DNA from 2 places in the Pseudoalteromonas sp. SCSIO_11900 genome. Region 1 is predicted to be linked to the other one. Evidence: predicted binding sites of a transcription regulator. Region 1 holds the regulator's gene; the other holds the start of a gene.
The links. The regulator NrdR, encoded in region 1, represses ribonucleotide reductase genes. The targets are predictions, from matches to a motif close to AAACACNANATNTNGTGTTT.
Positions count from the first base shown of each region.

Region 1 (8,598 bases):
CTTTGAAGCCATTGCACAGCTGCCAAAAGAAAAGCGTGCTACAGCGCATATTTCAGTACCGAGTGGTAACTTTGGTAATGTGTGTGCGGCTATGATTGGCGCGGTTATTGGTATGCCTGTAGGTAAACTAAGCGCGACTACAAACCAAAACGACACAGTACCGCGCTTTATGCTTGATAAAAATTGGACGCCTAATGCGACAATTGAATCGCTTTCAAATGCAATGGATGTGAGTAAACCTAATAACTGGCCACGTGTGCAATCAATGTTAGATAATAACTGGTTTAGTTATGATAACTTTTATTCGGTGAGTGTTGATGAGCAGCAAACACAAACAGTGATGAAAAAAATTCAACAGCTTGGCTATATTGCAGAGCCTCACACCGCAATTGCTTACCAAGGTCTTGTAGAAAATAAGGCGGCAGATGCTGTGGGGATTTTTTTAGCGACTGCGCATCCGGCCAAATTTAAAGACAGCGTTGAGGATATCCTTAATGTTGAATTAGATATGCCAAAGCCGTTAGCTGATGCATTAGCAAAACCGTGTTTAGCCACGGATATGCACAACGATTATGGTATTTTGCGTACAGAATTGTTTAAAAAGCTAGCCTAAAAAAGGCAAATAATAAAAGCGGCTTAGGCCGCTTTTTTTGTTTGTTTGTGCATCGCTTTAGACATAACGCATAAGCTATATAAATGTAGTAAATAAAATTCATTTAAAATTGTTATTAGTTTATAAAAAAATATCATCATCAAAATGCTGTGAAATAGTTTCAATCCCTGTTTAAATATCCTCAACTTAAGAGCGTAGGCAAAACGTCGTTTTAAGCGTACAATAAAGCCTCTAAAAAATACCCATACACGTTGCCCAGGAGACCCCAATGTTAGAACGTAGCATGAATATTTCGGACTTTGATCCAGAGTTATTTGACGCGATGAGCAAAGAAACATCACGTCAGGAAGAACATATTGAGTTAATTGCATCTGAAAACTACTGTAGCCCACGCGTACTTGAAGCGCAGGGTTCTCAGCTGACTAACAAATACGCTGAAGGTTACCCGGGCAAACGTTACTACGGTGGCTGTGAGCACGTAGACGTAGTTGAGCAACTTGCTATTGACCGCGCAAATGAATTATTTGGTACAGATTACGCAAATGTGCAACCTCATGCCGGTTCACAAGCGAATGCTGCTGTTTTCCAAGCTCTTTTAAGCCCACTTGACACTGTATTAGGCATGAGCCTAGCGCACGGTGGTCACTTAACACATGGCTCACACGTAAACTTCTCTGGTAAAACATACAACGCAATTCAGTATGGCCTTAACGAAGAAACTGGCGAAATTGATTACGCACAAGTTGAAGCGTTAGCACTTGAGCACAAACCAAAAATGATCATTGCTGGTTTTTCTGCATACTCAGGTATTGTTGATTGGGCTAAGTTCCGTGAAATTGCAGACAAAGTAGGTGCTTACTTATTTGTTGATATGGCGCACGTTGCAGGTTTAATTGCTGCGGGTGTTTACCCAAGCCCAGTGCCATTTGCTCACGTTGTAACAACCACAACACACAAAACATTAGCGGGTCCTCGCGGTGGTTTAATCATCTCTGCGTGTGGCGATGAAGAAATTTACAAAAAGCTAAACAGCGCTGTTTTCCCAGGTGGCCAAGGTGGTCCTTTATGTCATGTTATTGCTGCTAAAGCGGTTGCATTTAAAGAAGCACTTCAACCTGAGTTTAAAACATACCAAGCACAAGTTGTTAAAAATGCACAAGCAATGGTTGCGGTATTACAAGAGCGCGGCTACAAAGTAGTATCGGGTAAAACTGATAACCACTTATTCTTACTTGACTTAATCGACAAAGATATCACAGGTAAAGATGCAGATGCTGCCCTAGGTAATGCGAATATCACGGTTAACAAAAACTCAGTACCGAACGATCCACGTTCACCATTTGTTACCTCTGGTCTGCGTATTGGTTCACCAGCAATCACTCGTCGTGGCTTTAAAGAAGCTGAATCAAAAGAGTTAGCGGGCTGGATCTGTGATGTACTAGACAACATCGAAGATGAGTCAGTACAAGCGCAAGTAAAAGAAAAAGTGAAAGCAATTTGTGCAAAATTACCTGTTTACGCTTAATCCAAGAGTAAAATAGTAATTTAGATCACAACTGCACACATTTTTGATATGATAATGGCCGCTATGATAGCGGCCATTTTTTGTTTTTAAAACGGAAACACACAGTTATGCATTGCCCTTTTTGCACCGCCAAAGATACTAAAGTTATTGATTCTCGCCTTGTAGGTGGAGGACACCAAGTACGTAGACGTCGTGAATGTAATGAATGCCACGAACGATTTACCACCTTTGAAGGGGCTGAATTAGTGATGCCACGGGTCATCAAGCAAGATGGCAGCCGCGAACCGTTTAATGAAGATAAGTTACTAAATGGCTTAACTCGCGCCCTCGAAAAACGTCCCGTAAGCACTGAGCAAGTTGACGAAGTGGTTAATATTATTAAGTCGCAATTACGTGCCACTGGCGAACGCGAAGTGTCTAGCCATTTGGTGGGTGAGTGCATTATGGAAGCGCTTAAAAAGTTAGATAAAGTGGCCTATGTAAGATTTGCCTCTGTATATCGCTCGTTTGAAGATATACGCGAATTTGGTGAAGAAATAGCCCGCTTAGGAGAATAGTAATGAGCATGCAAAGTTCGTTTTCAGAGGATGATAAACGCTACATGGCTCGCGCTATTGAACTGGCAAAAAAAGGGCGCTTTACCACCACTCCTAATCCTAATGTTGGCTGCGTACTCGTAAAAAATAATAAAGTAATAGGTGAAGGGTTTCATCAGTTAGCGGGTCAAGGTCACGCAGAGGTAAACGCACTGGCTATGGCTGGTGAAAATGCAAAAGGCGCAACCGCTTATGTAACACTTGAGCCTTGCAGTCATTATGGTCGAACACCGCCATGTGCTGAAGGGCTAAAAGCAGCAGGTGTTAAAAAAGTGATCGCTGCTATGGTTGACAGCAACCCGCAAGTTGCAGGCAAAGGTCTGAAAATTTTAGCGGATGCTGGTATAGAAGTCGCTTACGGGTTACTTGAAGCGCAAGCTCGCGCATTAAACCTTGGGTTTTTTAAGCGCATGGAGCAGGGATTACCCTTTGTGACTTGCAAAATGGCCGCAAGTATAGATGGTAAAACGGCGCTTAAAAACGGGCAAAGTAAATGGATCACTGGCCCCGCAGCGCGCCAAGATGTGCAACTATACCGAGCACAAAGCTGTGCAATTTTAACCGGTGCCGATACGGTATTAATGGATGATGCAAAATTAAATGTGCGCCCAGAAGAGTTACCGTATTCTTTACCAACTGATTTACCACTGCGCCAACCGGTTCGCGTTGTTATTGACTCACAAAATAGGCTTACCCCTGATCTTGCCTTATTTTCAATTCAAAGTGAGGTGATAATATTTACCACCAAGGTTGATAAATCGCATCAGTGGCCTCATTTTGTTAAACAGATTGAAGTACCTGAAAATAATAATAAAGTAGATTTACTGGCCGTGTTAAACACGCTAGCCCAATTGCAGTTTAATAATGTGTGGCTAGAGGCCGGAGCAACACTGGCTGGCAAAATGACAGAACTTGATTTAATTGATGAGTTTGTTTTTTACATTGCCCCTAAATTAATGGGCTGCGATGCTAAAAGTTTACTGAATTTCCCAGAGTTAATGAGTATGCAAAATACCATTAATTTAACTTTTAATGAGTGTGTGTCAATTGGTGATGATTTACGTATCACAGCACTAAAAAAAGCTCATTAATCATTTTATATAAAGAGTAGCACTATGTTTACTGGAATAGTTGAAGCGACAGGTAAAATTGCGTTATTACAAAAAAAACAAGGTGATTTAGCTATTCGTATCCAAAGTAAAAACCTTGATATGAGTGATGTTAAGTTAGGTGACAGTATTGCAACTAATGGTGTCTGCCTGACGGTTGTTGATAAGCATATTGATGGCTTTAGTGCTGACTTATCAAATGAAACGATTAGCTTAACGGGATTTGCACATTACGCATTAGGGCAAACCGTTAATCTAGAAAAGGCGATGCAACCTGTTTCGCGCCTCGGTGGTCATTTAGTATCTGGCCATGTAGATGGTATTGCTACTATTACAGCGATTAATGCCAATGCGCGAGCAACAGAATATTGGTTAGCCACCGATGAAAATTTAATGAAATACATTCCTTACAAAGGGTCGGTTTGTATTGATGGTATTAGCCTGACGGTTAATGCGGTTGAAGGTAATAAATTTAAACTGACGATTGTGCCCCACACCAGCGAGCAAACGACCATAGCTGACTTTAAAGTTGGCACCCAGGTTAATTTAGAGGTCGACCAAATAGCACGTTATTTAGAGCGCCTAGTTAGAGGGGCTGACCAACCTTCGGGTTCAGATATTTCGATGAGCTTACTCGCTAAAGCGGGCTTTATAAAATAACGACATTGACAACTTATACGAGCAACTTATGAATTTAAACAGCGCACAAGAAATAATTGATGACATTAAAGCCGGTAAAATGGTTATTTTAATGGATGATGAAGACAGAGAAAATGAAGGCGATTTAATTATTGCTGCTGAACACATTAGTGCAGAAGCGATTAACTTTATGGCGACTCATGGCCGTGGACTAATTTGTTTAACGATGACTCAAGAGCGTTGCTCGCAGCTTGATTTACCATTAATGGTAAAAAATAATGGTGCCGCATTCTCAACTAATTTCACCATGTCAATTGAAGCATCAAAAGGGGTCACCACAGGTATTTCTGCAGCGGATCGTGCTCGCACTGTTCAAGCTGCCATTGCGAAAGGCGCTGTGCCAAGCGATATTGTACAACCAGGTCATATTTTTCCTATTATGGCGCAACCAGGCGGCGTGTTAACACGTGCAGGGCATACAGAAGCGGGGTGTGACTTAGCGCGTTTAGCAGGGCTTGAGCCATCATCAGTGATTGTAGAAATCCTAAATGAAGATGGCACCATGGCGCGTCGTCCTGATTTAGAAGTATTTGCTAAGCAACATGATATTAAAATTGGCACCATTGCTGATTTAATCGAGTACCGCAACCTAAACGAAACCACAATTGAGCAAGTTGCAAAATGTAAATTGCCAACTGAACATGGTGAGTTTGACTTAGTGACTTACAAAGACACCATTGATGGGCAGTTACACTATGCACTGCTTAAAGGTGAAATAAAACAACAAGAACCGACCTTAGTACGTGTGCATTTACAAAGTACTTTTAACGATATTTTACTCTCTGATCGCAATGCTGACCGTAGTTGGGGTTTATCGCAAGCAATGGCTTATATTGCTGAGCATAATGGCGCCTTAGTTATTTTAGGTAAGCAAGAAAGCACTGAAGAGTTAGAAGCCACAGTAAAAGCGTTTGCCGCAGCTGATGCGGGTGAAAATGTGACGCCACGTAAATTTCAAGGTACTTCGCGCACCGTAGGTGTGGGTTCGCAAATTCTGGCTGATTTAGGTATTCAAAAAATGCGTTTGATGAGTTTACCTAAAAAATACCATGCATTATCAGGGTTCCATTTAGAAGTGGTTGACTACGTAGAGCCACAATAATTACGCGCTAGGTTATTATTTTATTTATGTGGTATAATGCGCATCAATTTTTGCGCAACCGAAATCGCTTAAACTTATTTTTAGGGTTATCAAATGAAAATTATTGAAGGTAATAAATACGCTCCAGGCAAAAAGTTTGCCATTGTCATTTCTCGTTTTAATGACTTTATTGGTAGTAGCTTGCTTGCAGGTGCTGTTGATGAGCTAAAACGTACTGGTGGAGTATCAGAAGACGATATTACCGTGATTTACGTACCCGGTGCGGTTGAATTACCTTTAGCAGCGAAACGCGTTGCAGCAAAAAAAGAATATGATGCAATTATCGCCTTAGGTGTAGTGATCAGAGGGGGCACGCCTCACTTTGATCTCGTCGCTGGCGAGTCAAATAAAGGGCTTGCACAAGTATCGCTTGAGTATGATATCCCGGTTGCATTTGGCGTATTAACCACTGAAAGCATTGAGCAAGCAATTGAGCGCGCAGGTACCAAAATGGGTAACAAAGGCGGCGAAGCTGCTTTAGGTGCGCTTGAAATGGTTAATGTGTTAGATAAAATTTAAGTTTAAGGAATTTTTGTGAAACCAGCAGCAAGACGTAAAGCACGTATATTAGCACTTCAAGCCGTGTATTCATGGCAATTAAGCGGCAATGCGATTGCCGATATCGAACAACAAATGTTGATCGAAAACGATGTGACTAAAATTGATGTTGAATATTTTAAAGATTTAGCACGTGGAGTTGCCGTAAATCATAAGCAACTAGACGAAGCTGTATCGCCTCATTTAACTCGTCCATTTGATGAATTAGACGAAGTTGAACGTGCAATCTTACGTTTAAGCAGCTACGAGCTTAAATTTCGTGAAGATGTTCCTTACAAAGTGGCTATCAATGAAAGCATTGAATTAGCGAAAATGTTTGGTGCTGAAGATAGCCATAAATTTGTAAACGGTGTACTTGATAAAGCTGTAAAACAGTTACGCAAGTCATAACAACTTAAGCTGCATATTAATTTCAGTGAGTTGTTATAAATAACCGTTAAAAAGGAGAGCCGGCATAGGTCGGCTTTTTTGTGTATGAAGGAATTTGAATTAATTAATCACTACTTTAAAGGTCGCGGTATCACTCGTCGCGATGTTAATTTAGGGATTGGAGATGACTGTGCGCTTGTCACAGTACCAGCAAACTGCCAGCTTGCTATAACAACAGATACCTTAGTTGCTGGGGTGCATTTTTTTCATGATATCTCTCCTCGCGCATTAGGGCATCGAGCTCTGGCAGTAAATTTAAGTGATTTAGCTGCCATGGGTGCAGAGCCTACATGGGTATCGGTTGCACTCACGTTGCCAAGTATCGATCCACAATGGATTGCAGAGCTGACTGACGGCATGCATGAAATTGCTGAGTACTTTAATGTACAAATTATTGGTGGCGATACGACTCAAGGCCCACTCAGTATTACTATTTGTGCAAAAGGCACGGTTCCTGAAGGTAAAGCACTGTGTCGAAGTGGCGCAAAAGTGGGCGACTGGATTTTTGTAACCGGACCGCTAGGTGATGCTGGTTTGGCAATTGAGTCAAAAAAACAAGGTTTGCCAGTTGCACCTGAACATTTAAAGCATATTAATAAATGTTTAAACTTTCCAACGCCACGCGTGGCCGCCGGACAAGCTTTGCGTGGCTTAGCGTCATCAGCGATTGATATTTCAGACGGTTTACTTGCTGACTTAGGGCACATTTTGGATTTGTCACAGGTCAGTGCAACAATCAATATTGAAAATGTACCTACTTCTGATGCGATGCAAGCGAGTCTTGATTTTGAGCAACAGCTTCCTTTTATACTCAACTATGGCGATGACTATGAACTACTTTACACTGTCCCAGACAGTAATAAGAGTATGCTCGATATTAAGTTGCGCCAATACGGTGTAGAAGCAACCTGTATCGGCCAAATCAAAAGTGGTGACGGGAATATAGAATTATTACACCAAGGTGAAAAGTTTGTTTTTGAGCACAAAGGCTTTGAGCACTTTTCCAAGGAGCAGGTTTGAATAAAAACCGATTATTTAATTTAAAACGCCCACATCAATTTTTTGGTTTGGGTTTTGGTACAGGGCTTGCGCCTAAAGCCCCTGGTACATTTGGTACTTTAGCGGCGTTACCATTTATTTTTATTACCATGCATTTTCCGTTATGGTTACAAATTGTATTTGCGGTGGTGATCAGTATATTTGGTATTTGGGCATGTGGAAAAACAGCTGATGACCTTCAAGTTCATGACCACCCCGCTATTGTTTGGGATGAAGTCGCTGGTTACTATATAACGATGATTGGTGCAGCACTGAATTGGCAAACCTTATTAGTGGGCTTTTTACTATTTCGCTTTTTTGATATAGCAAAGCCAGGGCCGATTCGTATACTTGATAAACGTGCTCATGGTGGGTTTGGTATTATGGCCGATGATGTACTTGCAGGTATTTTTTCGCTTATTTGTTTGCAAGCATTGATAAAAGTAGGTTTACTACCCTTTTAATTTATTATTTGTTTAACTAGGTGGCAGCACTATGATGCGATTTTTATTGGTTTGTGTACTCTTGATGTGTGCCATGCCAAGTACGGCTTCAATTACTGATTACGTAGTTAAACAATGGAACATTAAAGACGGACTTCCCTCACAATCCCTTAAAAGTGTGGTGCAAGATAACCAAGGCTACATGTGGCTTGGTACGCAATTCGGATTAAGCCGATTTGATGGTAACACTTTTACTAATTACAACACTCAAAATAGTCTGTTTTTACCCAGCAATGGCATCAATAAATTACTGATTGATGGCCAAGGACTATTATGGATAGGCACGAAAAACGGCCTCGTTGTTATAGACCCAGAAAAGCTAACCGCACAAGAGTTTAATATTAAAGGCCCTGTTAGAGATATTCTTGAAGACTCTAAAGGCAGTAT
Region 1 is NZ_KK070023.1:145,640-154,237, reverse strand. Features, by position in the region: gene thrC (threonine synthase) at 1-613, shown strand, start outside; gene glyA (serine hydroxymethyltransferase) at 882-2,138, shown strand; gene nrdR (transcriptional regulator NrdR) at 2,246-2,695, shown strand; gene ribD (bifunctional diaminohydroxyphosphoribosylaminopyrimidine deaminase/5-amino-6-(5-phosphoribosylamino)uracil reductase RibD) at 2,698-3,825, shown strand; gene BG00_RS00690 (riboflavin synthase) at 3,850-4,503, shown strand; gene ribBA (bifunctional 3,4-dihydroxy-2-butanone-4-phosphate synthase/GTP cyclohydrolase II) at 4,532-5,644, shown strand; gene ribH (6,7-dimethyl-8-ribityllumazine synthase) at 5,738-6,202, shown strand; gene nusB (transcription antitermination factor NusB) at 6,218-6,631, shown strand; gene thiL (thiamine-phosphate kinase) at 6,716-7,690, shown strand; gene BG00_RS00665 (phosphatidylglycerophosphatase A family protein) at 7,687-8,172, shown strand; gene BG00_RS00660 (ligand-binding sensor domain-containing diguanylate cyclase) at 8,204-8,598, shown strand, end outside.

Region 2 (8,598 bases), 2.4 Mb from region 1:
AAGCGTAACAACTACGTTTTCTTCGTTGATTAAATCTTCAAGGCTTATATCGTGTGCAGCGGCATTAATTTCAGTGCGGCGCTCATCACCATATTGCTCTTTAATTTCAACTAACTCGTCACGAATAACTTCCATTAAACGTTCCGGACTTGCCAAAATTAATAATAGTTCGGCAATTAGGTCGAGTAACGATTGATATTCGGTAAGAATTTTTTCGTGCTCAAGACCAGTAAGTTTGTGTAAACGTAAGTCTAATATTGCTTGGGCTTGCTGCTCAGAAATATAATACTGACCATCACGAATACCCAGTTCGCTTGCTAACCAATCTGGGCGTGCTACGTTGTCTTCGCCTGCTTTATCAAGCATGGCTTTAACATTACCTAATTCCCAAGGACGCGCTGTTAGTGCAACTTTTGCTTCAGCGGGCGTAGGCGACTTACGAATAAGTTCGATAATTGGGTCAATGTTTGCCAGTGCAATCGCTAAACCTTCTAGCGTATGTGCACGGTCGCGAGCTTTGCGTAAATCAAATACCGTACGACGGGTAACAACTTCACGGCGGTGAATAATAAACTCTTCAAGCATTTCTTTTAAGTTGAAACACTTGGGCTGGTTATTAATTAACGCAACCATATTCATACCAAACACAGTTTGTAACTGAGTTTGTGAATAAAGGTTGTTTAGAATAACTTCACCTACGTCACCACGTTTGATCTCAATAACGATACGCATACCGTCTTTATCTGATTCATCACGTAATGCGCTGATCCCTTCAATTTTTTTATCTTTAACTAGCTCGGCGATTTTTTCAATCAAACGAGCTTTGTTAACTTGGTAAGGGATTTCATGAACAATAATTGTTTCACGGCCGGTTTTCTCATCGGTTTCAATCTCAGCACGCGCACGCATGTACACTTTACCGCGACCGGTTTGATAAGCTTGTTCAATGCCTTTTTTACCGTTGATAATTGCCGCAGTTGGGAAATCTGGACCTGGAATATAATCCATTAACTCAGTAATGGTTAACTCAGGGTTTTGAATAAGCGCTAAACAGCCATTCACTACTTCTGATAAGTTATGTGGCGGAATATTTGTCGCCATACCAACAGCAATACCTGACGAACCATTAACTAACAGGTTAGGTATTTTAGTCGGTAATACATCAGGAATTTGCTCTGTGCCATCGTAGTTAGGCACAAAATCAACCGTTTCTTTTTCAAGATCGGCTAATAATTCGTGCGACATTTTTGCCATACGTACTTCTGTATAACGCATTGCCGCTGCTGAATCACCATCAACCGAACCAAAGTTACCCTGACCATCAACTAACATATAACGAAGAGAGAATGGCTGAGCCATACGTACGATGGTGTCATAAACTGCACTGTCGCCGTGTGGGTGGTATTTACCGATTACGTCACCGACCACACGGGCCGATTTTTTGTAAGGCTTGTTCCAGTCATTACTAAGCTCGTTCATTGCAAACAAGACGCGGCGGTGAACAGGTTTTAAACCGTCACGTACGTCTGGTAATGCACGTCCTACAATTACACTCATGGCGTAATCTAAGTAGGAATTTTTTAACTCGTCTTCAATATTGACTGGCAGAATTTCATTGGCGAGATCAGTCATTTGATATCACATTCCTTCAGTATCAGCTCTTAACAACCCAGTATTAGGTATTAAGAGTGTTTGTTATTATTTCTAAATAACCATGCTATCACAATTAATTTTAATTTACAGGCGCAAAACTTTGCGATTTATCAATTTAGCCCTATATAATGGCCTCAGATTGACGAGGAAGTATTTTATGACCGAACATCAAAATGTAGATAACGCAGAAATAGCAAAGTTTGAAGCCATCGCAGAACGTTGGTGGGATTTAGAAGGCGAATTTAAACCCTTACACGAAATTAATCCATTACGATTAGATTTTATCGCTGACAAAACTAAAGGGTTATTTGATAAAGAAACCCTCGATGTTGGGTGTGGTGGCGGTATTTTAAGTCACAGCATGGCGCGAATGGGCGCTAAAGTAACTGGCATCGATATGGGGCAAGAGCCTTTAACTGTCGCCAAGTTACACAGCTTAGAAACAAGTGTCCCCGTTGAATATATAAAAGTGCCTGCAGAACAATTTGCTGATGAGCACCCTGAGCGCTTTGATGTGATCACTTGCATGGAAATGTTAGAGCACGTCCCCGACCCCGCTTCTATTATTCATGCGGTCGCTAAATTAGCAAAACCTGGGGCCGATGTTTTTTTCTCTACTCTTAATAAAACCCCAAAAGCTTACTTATACGCTATTGTCGGTGCAGAAAAACTGTTAAAAATGGTCCCTGAAGGTACCCATGACCATAAAAAGTTTATTAAACCTGCGCAATTAATTGCATGGGCAGAGCAAGCTGGCTTAAAAGTACGTGCCAGTGCTGGTTTAAGTTATAACCCGCTTTCTAAGCAATACACAATGAATGATGATGTAAGCGTAAATTATATGCTGCATTTTGAGAAGTTAGTGTAATGGCAAGCTCGCAAACACCTGCTAGCCCAATTGAATATCAAGCACTGCTGTTTGACTTAGATGGCACTTTACTTGATACCGCTGATGATTTAGGCGCTGCACTTAATAGTGTGCTGCATAATCATCAACAACACCAAGTAGGCAGTGATATATATCGCCCCGCAGCTTCAAATGGCGCAGCAGCCTTACTTGCTGCTGGTTTTAAAGAAGGCTGGGCGCAACAACCGCAAGAGCAACTTTTAGCAGAGCTAGTTGCACACTACGCTGCCAATATTGCCACCCATACCCAATGTTTTGTTGGTATAGAGCAACTACTCATTGCACTTGATAATAAAGGAATACCTTGGGGCATTATGACAAATAAGCCTGGTTTTTTAACCGATCCTTTAGTCAGGGCCATTCCTGCGTTAAAGAGTGCGCAAATTGTGATAAGCGGTGATACCTTAGCAGAATCTAAGCCTTCACCCCTTCCTTTAATACATTGTGCTGAGCAAATGAGTGTTGATCCTTCGCGTTGCCTATATATAGGTGATGCACAGCGGGACATACAAGCAGGAAAAGCTGCGAATATGCACACCGCTACCGCACTGTGGGGATATGTACCGAGTGTAGACGAAGCACTGGCTTGGAATGCAGATTTTAATTGGCATAGCCCTATAGATGCTTTTAACCACATATAGTGCCATGTTAATTAATAAACACTACATATTGTGATTGTGTTAGTTTTTACGCAAAGCTTGATGATAAAAAAAGCAGACAAAATTTATTTTTAAAAAGCGTAAATTTAATCTTTCCTTAGTTGATTTTTACAAATTTCAACTTAACCGAATGATCAAAGGTTAATGCCTACTAACACAATTACGTTATCCCAACGTTATCCACAATGAGAGCGGTTTCTGTCCCTTGCAAAAGATCACAGACCACACTATCTTGTGATCTCTAATTTGAACAACACCAGATATTGTGGCTAAATGTTATTCAATTAAATTTACCTAAGCGGTATAAATAACAATAAAATAATAGGCACTAGGCATTTTAAGTGCACTCATTGGTCAAAAATATTTAATTCCCAAGGAATACAGGCAAAACTATGAACCAACAGTTATCTGTAAGCAAACGTGACGGCCGTAAAGAGCCGCTTGATCTAGACAAGATCCATCGCGTTATTGAATGGGCCGCCGAAGGTTTAAATAACGTTTCGGTTTCACAAGTTGAACTTAAATCGCATATTCAATTTTATGACGGTATTCGTACTAAAGACATCCACGAAACGATTATCAAAGCCGCTGCGGATCAGATTTCTAAAGAATCGCCTGATTATCAGTATCTTGCTGCTCGTTTAGCTGTATTCCATTTACGTAAAAAAGCCTATGGCCAGTTTGAGCCACCGCGTCTTTTTGACCATGTTACTAACATGGTTGAACAAAAACGCTACGATGCACATTTACTCGTTGATTACACAGAGCAAGAATTAGATGAGCTAGATGCGTACTTAGATCATTCTCGCGATCTTAACTTTAGCTACGCAGCAGTAAAACAGCTTGAAGGTAAATACCTAGTTCAAAACCGTGTAACCGGTGAAATTTACGAAAGCGCGCAGTTTTTATATATCTTAGTGGCTGCAAGCTTATTCGCTGATTACCCTCGTGAGACACGTATTGATTACATCAAACGTTTTTATGATGCGGTTTCATTATTTAAAATTTCTTTACCTACGCCAATTATGTCGGGTGTACGTACGCCAACGCGCCAGTTTAGCTCATGTGTACTTATTGAATGTGGCGATAGCTTAGACTCAATTAATGCTACATCATCAGCAATTGTTAAATACGTCTCTCAACGTGCTGGTATTGGTATTAATGCAGGTCGTATTCGTGCATTAGGTAGCCCTATTCGTAACGGTGAAGCGTATCACACTGGCTGTATTCCGTTTTATAAGCACTTTCAAACAGCGGTTAAAAGCTGTTCGCAAGGCGGTGTACGTGGTGGCGCAGCAACCCTTTTCTACCCGCTTTGGCATTTAGAAGTTGAAAACTTATTAGTGCTTAAAAACAACCGTGGTGTTGATGATAACCGCGTACGTCACTTAGATTACGGCGTACAGTTTAATAAACTCATGTACTCACGTTTAATTAAAGACGATTACATTACGTTATTCAGCCCCTCTGACGTGCCCGGCCTTTACGATGCATTTTTTGAAGACCAAGACGAGTTTGACGCGCTATATGTAAAATATGAGCAAGACGAGTCAATTCGTAAAAAACGAATTAAAGCGATTGAGCTGTTCTCTATGTTTGCTCAAGAACGTGCTAGCACGGGTCGTATTTACTTACAAAACGTTGACCACTGTAATACACACAGTCCGTTTATCTCAAAAGTGGCTCCGATCCGTCAATCTAACTTATGTTTAGAAATTGCGTTACCAACTAAGCCTCTTAACAACGTGAATGATGAAGAAGGTGAAATTGCACTTTGTACATTATCTGCGTTTAACTTAGGCGCCATTGAGTCTTTAGATGAACTAGAAGAGTTAGCTGAGCTTGCAGTTCGTGCACTTGATAACCTACTTGATTTTCAAGACTACCCTGTGCCGGCAGCCAAAAATGCCACTATGGGACGTCGTACGCTAGGCATAGGCGTTATTAACTACGCATACTACCTAGCTAAAAACGGTAAGCGTTATTCTGATGGCAGCGCAAATGCGCTTACGCACAAAACATTTGAAGCGATTCAGTACTACCTAATGAAAGCGTCTAATGAGCTGGCAAAAGAGCGTGGAGCGTGTCCTAAATTTAACGAAACAACGTACTCACAAGGTATTATGCCAACGGATACGTACAAGCGTGATTTAGATAAAATTTGTGATGAACCACTGCACCTTGATTGGGATACGTTACGTGCCAGCATTAAAGAGCACGGTATGCGTAACTCAACACTGAGCGCATTAATGCCATCAGAAACATCATCGCAAATATCTAATGCAACCAATGGCATTGAGCCACCGCGTGGCCATATTAGTGTTAAAGCAAGTAAAGACGGTATTTTAAAGCAAGTTGTCCCTGAGTACGAACGCCTTAAAGATAGCTATGAGTTACTGTGGGATATCCCATCTAACGATGGTTACTTACAATTAGTAGGCATAATGCAGAAATTTATCGACCAAACGATTTCAGCGAATACTAATTATGATCCAAATAAATACGAAGGCGGTAGAGTACCTATGAAAGTCTTACTAAAAGACTTACTTGGTGCCTACAAGCTAGGTGTTAAAACACTGTACTACCATAACACCCGTGATGGCGCATCAGATGCACAAGAAGACGCTCCAGAAGTGGAAGATGATGATTGTGCAGGCGGCGCGTGTAAAATTTAATAGTTAAACTTAAAGCGGGCGCCTTGCCCGCTTTGTCCTGACAGTTTTAGTGATAGTTTTTTGAGTGATAAACATGTCTTATACTACTTTTAGCAGAAATCATAATAACCAAATGCAAGAGCCAATGTTTTTTGGTCAAACCGTTAACGTGTCACGTTACGATCAACAAAAATACCCTATTTTTGAAAAGCTGATTGAAAAACAATTGTCTTTCTTTTGGCGTCCTGAAGAAGTTGACGTAAGTAAAGACCGTTTAGACTTTCAAGCGCTTCCCGAACACGAAAAGCATATCTTTTTAAGTAACTTAAAATACCAAACGTTGCTTGATAGTGTTCAAGGCCGTTCGCCTAACGTTGCACTATTGCCAATTGTGTCAATTCCTGAGCTTGAAACATGGATTGAAACATGGGCGTTTAGTGAAACCATTCACAGCCGCTCATACACACATATTATTCGTAACGTAACCCAAGCGCCTGAACTCATCTTTGACGACATTGTTAGCAATGATAAAATTAGTGAACGTGCCGATGCCGTAACCACTTATTACGACGATTTAATTAACTCAGTGTCGCTTTACAACCTTTACGGTGAAGGCAAACATGACATTAATGGTGAAACTGTTGTGGTTAACCTATTCGAGCTGAAAAAGAAATTGTACCTGGCAATGATGTCAGTGAACATATTAGAAGCCATTCGCTTTTACGTGAGTTTTGCGTGTTCATTTGCGTTTGCAGAGCGTGAGCTAATGGAAGGTAATGCTAAAATTATTAAGCTTATTGCCCGTGATGAAGCGCTTCACCTTTCAGGCACTCAGCATATTTTAAATATTATGCAAGATGGCAAAGACGACCCTGAAATGGCAATTGTTGCTGCACAGTGCCGTGAAGAAGCAATCAAAATGTTTGTTGACGCTGCAGAGCAAGAAAAAGAATGGGCAGAATACCTGTTTAAAGATGGTTCAATGATTGGCTTAAATAAACATATTTTATGTCAGTATGTTGAATACATTACCAATGCTCGCATGACCGCGATTGGTCTGCCTGCACAGTTTGATAATAACAGTAACCCTATTCCATGGATCAACTCATGGCTTGTTTCTGATAACGTGCAAGTTGCTCCACAAGAAGCGGAAATTAGCTCATACCTTGTAGGTCAAATTGATTCACAGGTTGATGCAGCTGAATTTGGTGACTTTGATTTATAATGACTGATAGAACCACTGCAAGTGTCACGCTTGCAGATAACAGCCAGTGCTTAGATTTTACCGCTGGCTGCCCTTCTCTTTTACACTGCTTAGAATCGAATAAAATTGATGCTGCTTACCAGTGCCGTGAGGGATATTGTGGTGCGTGTCGTGCTACGCTTGTCTCTGGTGAAGTAAATTACAATGAAGAACCATTAGCCTTTGTGCGTGATGGTGAAATACTGTTGTGTTGCTGCAAGCCCAATGGTGATATCAGTATTAATTTAAAGTAACTAGCATTGAGGTTAACAAACCACACAGTGTAATGCCTAACAGTTCACTTTATTCACTTACCTGTTTGCTGCAATTATTACTCAAGTAATCACGATTATAGCCGTGTTATTTACTCTGAATAAGCAGTAGGTACAAATCGGTAATGACCCGTAATTGTATGAGCAAAAAGCATATCGCTCATTTCAGGTCCGCGACCAATATTGTGCACAATAAGCGGGTGACCACTGTCCTGCGATATTTGATTAACAACCATACCTATGTGCGGTAAATTGCCTGGCAGCATCCAAGTGACTATGTCACCGGTTTTATATTCTGCTGCATTAAGCGATTTAGTTAACACTTGTGCATGCCGCTCAAAATAAACCTGTAAGTTAGGTACACGTCGATGATCAATGTTTTTATCTGGCTTGGTTAATCCCCAAATACGCTTAGAAGGATATGCGTGAAAATTGGCCTGCATGTCTTCATGTACTAACTTTTGTAAATCTATACCAAGCTGTCGATACGATCTAATTATAACATCAGTACACACACCAATATTAGCGGGCACATCGCCACCAGGGTATTCAAGCCTATGATAGGCGCCATCGTAAGTTACTTGTTGCGTTGTTCTATGGATCAATGCGTTGACAATATCATGATTAAAATCGGCTGCCTTTACATCAAAGGCAAGTAAAACAAGCGGATAGAGAATAAAGCGCGACATATAAATTCCTTTTATAATATTTATTAACTAAAGCTGTTGAGTAATATAGTCAGGAATATTAAATTTATTTCCATTGCTGGTAAAGTGTGCATCAAGTGCATAGGCCATTTTTTCAAGCGGAGCATCATCATAACCACAGGTTTGGATTTCATTGATGTAGCGCATAATAAAAGCGTGAGCACCGAGCTCGCGCCATTGAACGACATGAGCCAGCTCATGAAAATGCACTCTTAAATTACGCGCAACATGAGGTAATATATAATAAGTGTCTTTATAGGTGATCCCTGCTACATCCAAAGCCAGCAAATTCGCTAGCAAATGTATCACAGCATATTCTTTGATCAACTACTCGCTATTCGTTTTATCAATCCATTGTTCTATTTGCGCTAGCATGTTTTCTTCAAAAAATTGCTTAATGACTTAATTTAAGCATAAACATTTAATGACGCAGAATTTGCTTTTATCAAAAAAAGCGCCAATGGTATTATTACTGACGCTGATTATTAATAATGGCTATAAAG
Region 2 is NZ_KK070023.1:2,511,973-2,520,570, forward strand. Features, by position in the region: gene gyrA (DNA topoisomerase (ATP-hydrolyzing) subunit A) at 1-1,632, opposite strand, end outside; gene ubiG (bifunctional 2-polyprenyl-6-hydroxyphenol methylase/3-demethylubiquinol 3-O-methyltransferase UbiG) at 1,811-2,521, shown strand; gene BG00_RS11670 (HAD family hydrolase) at 2,521-3,201, shown strand; gene nrdA (class 1a ribonucleoside-diphosphate reductase subunit alpha) at 3,612-5,894, shown strand; gene nrdB (class Ia ribonucleoside-diphosphate reductase subunit beta) at 5,968-7,098, shown strand; gene yfaE (class I ribonucleotide reductase maintenance protein YfaE) at 7,098-7,370, shown strand; gene BG00_RS11690 (DUF1287 domain-containing protein) at 7,481-8,077, opposite strand; gene BG00_RS11695 (hypothetical protein) at 8,105-8,404, opposite strand.
Region 2: the regulator NrdR is predicted to act here: its motif matches at 3,471-3,490, upstream of nrdA (class 1a ribonucleoside-diphosphate reductase subunit alpha).